DNA from 2 places in the Sinorhizobium alkalisoli genome. Region 1 is predicted to be linked to the other one. Evidence: predicted binding sites of a transcription regulator. Region 1 holds the regulator's gene; the other holds the start of a gene.

Region 1 (3,204 bases):
CAATCATCGTGCTGCTGGTATTCCTGGTCGCAATGAATTTGATTGCAATCATTCTTCGCCGCCGCTTCGAGCGCCGTTGGTAGAAAAGGAGCGCAATGATGAACAATATGTCCGCTACGACAACGACGATGACGATGAAGGCCGCCGCCATGAACCAATCGAAAGTTTCCGCCCGCGGTGTGCAGGTCTATTATGGCGACAAACACGCCATCAAGGATGTCGCCATCGAGATCCATCCCCGCTCCGTAACCGCCTTCATCGGCCCGTCCGGTTGCGGCAAGTCGACGTTCCTGCGCTGTATCAATCGTATGAATGACACGATCAGCAGTTGCCGGGTCGAAGGCCATATCGCAATCGACGGGGAAGATATCTACGATCCGAAGGTGGATCCGGTGCAACTGCGTGCCAAGGTCGGCATGGTGTTCCAGAAGCCGAACCCGTTCCCGAAGTCGATCTATGAAAACGTCGCCTACGGTCCGCGCATCCATGGCCTCGCTTCGAGAAAATCCGAACTCGACGACATCGTCGCATCCGCCCTTCAAAAGGCCGGCCTCTGGAACGAAGTGAAGGATCGCCTGGATGCGCCGGGCACCGGCCTCTCCGGCGGCCAGCAGCAGCGCCTCTGCATCGCCCGGGCCGTTGCCGTCAGCCCGGAAGTCATCCTCATGGACGAGCCTTGCTCGGCGCTCGACCCGATCGCGACCGCCAAGGTCGAGGAACTGATCCACGAGCTTCGCGAGAACTTCACCATCGTTATCGTAACCCATTCGATGCAGCAGGCAGCCCGCGTGTCGCAGCGCACGGCGATGTTCCACCTCGGCAACCTGGTCGAAGTGGACGATACGGATAAGATCTTCACCAATCCGGACGACCAGCGCACGCAGGACTACATCATGGGCCGGTTCGGCTAGCGAACCCGACTCCACCGACGATCAATCGAGCGCGTCCCGAGGAATATAAGATGACCCATCCACACATAATGTCCGCCTTCGACGACGAGTTGAAGTATCTCACGCGCCGCATCTCCGAGATGGGAGGGCTCGCCGAGCAAATGGTGGCCGACTCCGTCCGGGCCCTGGTCAATTCCGACCTGGCGCTCGCCCAGAAAGTCATCTCGGACGACGCCCTCCTCGACGAGGCCGAACGCCAGATCGGCGAGAAGGCGATCGTCACCATCGCCAAGCGCCAGCCCATGGCATCGGACCTGCGCGAAATCATGGGATCGATCCGTATAGCGGCCGACCTGGAGCGCGTCGGCGACCTCGGCAAGAACACCGCGAAACGCGTGATTGCGGTTGCCGGCTCTGGAATCCCGCGCAAGCTCGCGCGCGGCCTCGAGCATTTGGCCGAACTCGCTTTGGTCCAGCTCAAGGAAGTGCTTGACGTCTTTGCCTCGCGCTCGCCGGAGAAGGCCAACAGCATTCGCCAGCGCGACGAGGAGATCGACGCGATCTACACGTCGCTCTTCCGCGAATTGCTCACCTACATGATGGAGGATCCGCGCAACATAACACCCTGCACGCATCTTCTTTTCTGCGCCAAAAACATCGAGCGGATCGGCGACCATGCGACCAACATCGCCGAGACGATCTATTACATGGCGACAGGCGCCCAGCCGGAAGGCGAGCGGCCGAAGGATGATACGACAGCAACGATGGGGTCGGTGACGGACTGACACCGAAAGGGGAGAGGGGCGCCTTCCAACTGATGGACCGAGGCAAGGAGTTGTAGCTTAGATGTTGCCGAAGATAGCTGTTGTCGAAGACGAGGAGGCGCTGAGCGTGCTGCTGCGCTACAACCTCGAAGCCGAGGGCTTCGAGGTCGATACTATTCTTCGCGGCGACGAGGCTGAAATCCGCCTGCAGGAACGTCTGCCCGACCTCTTGATCCTCGACTGGATGTTGCCCGGCGTTTCCGGCATCGAGCTTTGCCGCAGACTTCGACAAAGACCGGAAACGGAGCGGTTGCCGATCATCATGCTGACGGCGCGCGGCGAGGAAAGCGAGCGCGTGCGAGGGCTCGCGACCGGCGCCGACGACTATGTCGTCAAGCCGTTTTCGACTCCGGAACTGATGGCGCGGGTCAAGGCGATGTTGAGGCGCGCCAAACCGGAGGTCCTGTCGACGGTGCTCCGCTGCGGCGACATCGAACTCGACCGCGAGACGCATCGCGTCCATCGCCGCAGCCGTGAGGTTCGGCTCGGGCCGACGGAGTTCCGGCTGCTGGAGTTTCTGATGTCTTCGCCGGGACGCGTCTTTTCCCGCTCGCAACTGCTTGACGGTGTCTGGGGCCACGACATCTACGTGGACGAACGCACGGTCGATGTCCATGTCGGCCGCCTGCGCAAGGCGCTGAACCTCTCCAACATGCCCGACGTGATCAGGACGGTGCGCGGCGCCGGCTACTCGCTCGAGGGGTAAGTTCGAAAATCAATGCTGTTTCCAACAAAAAAGGGCCCATGGGCCCTTTTGCGTTGTTGCGCGATCGAGATCGAACGTCAGCGGATGCGCCGGCGTTCCGCCGAAGGCTGGTAGGCAAGCCGCGCATGATAGTTGCAATAGGGCGAGGATTCCGGCGAGTCGTTGCCGCAGAAGTGAAACTCCTCCTTTAGCGGATCGCCGATCGGCCACTTGCAAGTCCGTTCGGTGAGCTGCGTCAGCTCCAGGCGGCGCGACATCGGCAGGACGATGTTGGCATCGGGTGCGAATTCCTGTTCGGCGACTAGGTCGACCGCCACCTCTTCCTTGAGGACGGTCGCACCGGCAGGGCGGGCGACGGTGCGGGTGACGGCCCGAGCGGCGTAATTCGGTGCACGCGGCGCCGAGGTCGCTCGCTTGGGGCGCGCGGGGGTCGTGGTCCCGCCCGCCTTTGCGCGGCCCGGCAGGCTCAACCGGTGTACCTTGCCGATGACGGCATTGCGACTGACGCCGCCCAGTTGAGCCGCGATCTGGCTGGCGCTCAGGCCCTCGGACCACAGCTTCTTCAGTTTCTCCACCCGCTCGTCAGTCCAGTTCATATCTGCACTCCCCGTTCTCGGCGCTGGGATGGGCAGAATCCATCACCGTCCTCCAGAAAACCCCTGGAGTCACAACGCGATAACTATTTTGGTGACTAGGTCCGCCGCATGCGTCTAGTAATTAAATCTTAACCTACCGGCAGGGTGACTCTGTGGCAAGAGTCGCCGGAATCGCGCCGAATCGATTT
Region 2 (3,204 bases), 610 kb from region 1:
ACCAAACCCGGATGTCGCCCGCCGGCGCTCAGGCGGGTGCCGTAATCGATGAAGGCCTTCGCGCTTACATGCTGAAGGTCTACAACCTCATGGCGCTTGGCCTGGCGATCACCGGCGTGGCAGCTTACGGAACCTACGCGCTTGCCGTCTCCAACCCGGCTTTCGCCCAGCTCATCTACGCGTCGCCGCTCCGGTGGGTCGTGATGCTGGCCCCGTTGGCGCTGGTTTTCTTCCTGAGCTTCCGCATCCAGAACATGAGCGTTTCGGCCGCCCAGACTACCTTCTGGATCTACGCGGCGCTGATGGGCCTTTCGTTGTCCTCGATCTTCCTGGTCTTCACCGGCCAGAGCATCGTGCAGACGTTCTTCGTGACGGCTGCCTCGTTTGGCGCCCTCTCGCTCTACGGCTACACGACGAAAAAGGACCTGTCCGGCTTCGGCACGTTCCTGATCATGGGTCTTTTCGGCCTGATCATCGCGTCGATCGTCAACATCTTCCTCGCCTCTTCGGCGCTCGGCTTCGCCATCTCGGTGATCGGCGTTCTGGTCTTCGCCGGCTTGACCGCCTACGACACGCAGAAGATCAAGGAAATGTACTTTGAGGCCGACGATGTCGCGGTTGCCGGCCGCAAGGCGATCATGGGCGCTCTGACGCTCTATCTCGACTTCATCAACCTGTTCATGTTCCTGCTGCAGTTCCTTGGCAACAAGAACGAGTAGCCAGCGACACGGATGGCGAAAAGGCGGCTCCGGCCGCCTTTTTTGTTGAGCCTATTAGCCTTGATCGGCTCGGGCATTCCGTGCGATGCAACACATTCGACCTGCGCAGTTGCCTTTTGTGTGTCTGCAGATGGCATGACAGCCTACAGCGTCGTGCGTGTTTTCAGACGCGCAAAGCTTGCTGTAGCTCTCAGAATCTGCGCATCGATCGGCTCCGATTTTCGGACCTATGCGCTGAGGCGATCAACCGACAATGACTGCGATGACGTTCACCCTCCGCGATGCTGCCGTCGCCGACCTTCCTGCAATCACCGAAATCTATCGCGAGTCCGTCCTCAACGGTGTCGCGACCTATGAGGTGACGCCGCCGAGCGAGGCCGAGATGATGCTTCGCCTCACGACCATCACCGGCAGCGGCTATCCGTACCTGGTCGCCCTCGATGAAAGCGATGCGATCCTCGGCTATACCTATGCCTCCGCCTTCCGCACCCGCACCGCCTATCGGTTCCTGGTGGAGGATTCCATATATCTCGCACCCGAGGCCCGGGGGAAAGGGATCGGAAGGGCTCTGCTCAAGGAACTGGTGAGCCGGTGTACTGCCCTTGGCTTTCGCCAGATGGTGGCGGTGATCGGCGGCGCGCATCCTTCGTCGATCGCACTCCACAGGGCCGTCGGCTTCGAGCATCAGGGGCTGATGAAAGCGACCGGCTTCAAGCACGGCCGCTGGCTGGACACGGCCATCATGCAAAGGCCGCTTGGTGAGGGGATGGAAACGCCGCCGACGGAGGGTGTCTATCCGGACACGCTCTACCAAGGCTGATTCACAAAGTCCTGAACGCGAAATTGCTGCATGTCTCCTTAAATCGAGGTCGATCGAAGGAGACATCCAGCAGCGGGAAGAGGAATGGCCGTCGGTCGGATTAGAGGCAGGCGGGCGGAGGACCACCGTGATCGGCCGCGTTCAGGTCTGGACGAGCTTCAACACTTTGTCGAAAACCTTGAGCACCTGGGCGAGTTCGTGACCGCGCTTCAAGACGATGCCGCTGGCGTTTACGACGCTGTAGGCGCCCTGTTTGTGAGTGAGTCTCGGGTTCTTCTCGATTCGGTAGAGCGGCACCTCTCCGGCGCGCTTGAACACAGCGAAGACGGCACGCTCCTTCGTGTGGTCGATCGCATAATCGCGCCACTCGCCCTCGCCAACCATGCGGCCATAGACCTTGAAAATCTGGTCCAGCTCACGGCGCTGAAACGTGACGGGAGGTGGGTTTTTGGCTTTCTTGTACTCGTGAAGATCAACGACCACATCCGTGGTCTGGCCCTGGTGACGCGGTTCGCCTCGCATCAAATCCGGTTGATCGGTCATCGGCATTTCGGCCTTCTGATGTGACAGGTCCATGACAGTTTGCCTGACACGAGCCGAAAAGCAAGCCGGATGCTGTTGATTAATACCGGCAATTCTTACCCTTGCCGCAATTCAGTCAAATCGCCGCCCCAATTCACCGCAAAACTCCGTTCGCTGCCGGACAGAGTCGTTGCCACCGTTTGTCCGGACAGGTCGTCATGCTGCGGGAGGTTCCCGAACGCAGGCATGGCCGGTTCGGTCCGGTAACTTCGAACCCTCAGCCCCAGCCCCTCGATGCTGCCGGGCCGAACCACCCCTTGATGCCCCGATTTGTGCGTCCGCCTCCTTTAGCCACTCGCCCGACACGAACGATGCGCTAAAGTTTGCCCTGCGGTCCGGCGAGAATAGTTGCCGCACCAAGGATCGCGCCGGGCGTCTCCTTGTCCTTCATCGATTGCAGCAGGATTGCGCAGCCGCTATTGCCGCGGCCCTCGATCAGGACCGAGGCCGGCAAGGTGAACTGCGTCGGTGTGCCGTCCCACAGGCCGATCGTCTGGATGTCTCGCACCGCGTGCCAATAGGCAATGCGTTTGCCCCTGTTCTCGCCCCGTTCGACATTGACCACCCGGGCCCGGTCGAAATAGACCACCACGACATTCGCCTTGCCGGCGCCGCCACCGACCCGGATCGAGATGCCGTCACCGGCCATCGCCGCCTCGACCGGCACCGCAAGTCCCTTGTCTCCGGCGCGCATCGTCTCGAGCCTGCTCCTGATCGCCTGCAGGTCGGAGCCGTTCATATGGTCCCGTCCGTTCAGGATCGCCTGGGGCGTATAGACGCCATTGCGTCCGAGCATCCGGGCATAGGCGTATTGACGCTCGGTATTTTCCTTGGAGGCGAGCGTGTCCGCCCAGCCGAGATAGTTCCAGTAGTCGACGTGATAGGCGAGCGCCACGACGTCGCCCTCGTCGATCAGCGTCTTCAACGCCGCATCCGCCGGCGGACAGGATGAGCAGCCCTGGCTGGTGAAAAGCTCGACGACGCCCTTGATCGCGCGGCCGTTGAACGCCTTGCCGCCGTCAGCAGCAGCCGCGCCGCTCAAGGCGCCGAAAAGCCCCATCGTCAGCACGAGATGACGGATCA

Evidence for each region. Region 1 encodes PhoB, which activates phosphate uptake and scavenging genes when phosphate is short. Its sites were predicted from a motif close to TGTCATNNANCTGTCAT; they were not measured.
Region 2: a site for PhoB is predicted at 2,103-2,119, ahead of EKH55_RS15390 (DUF2794 domain-containing protein). Genes of this name have one in related genera too.

Annotation. Positions count from the first base shown of each region.
Region 1 is NZ_CP034909.1:123,391-126,594, forward strand. It holds gene pstA (phosphate ABC transporter permease PstA) at 1-83, shown strand, start outside; gene pstB (phosphate ABC transporter ATP-binding protein PstB) at 129-911, shown strand; gene phoU (phosphate signaling complex protein PhoU) at 962-1,675, shown strand; gene phoB (phosphate regulon transcriptional regulator PhoB) at 1,737-2,420, shown strand; gene EKH55_RS00600 (GcrA family cell cycle regulator) at 2,498-3,016, opposite strand.
Region 2 is NZ_CP034909.1:3,201,464-3,204,667, forward strand. It holds gene EKH55_RS15380 (Bax inhibitor-1/YccA family protein) at 1-719, shown strand, start outside; gene EKH55_RS15385 (GNAT family N-acetyltransferase) at 982-1,539, shown strand; gene EKH55_RS15390 (DUF2794 domain-containing protein) at 1,681-2,088, opposite strand; gene EKH55_RS15395 (DUF1223 domain-containing protein) at 2,438-3,204, opposite strand, start outside.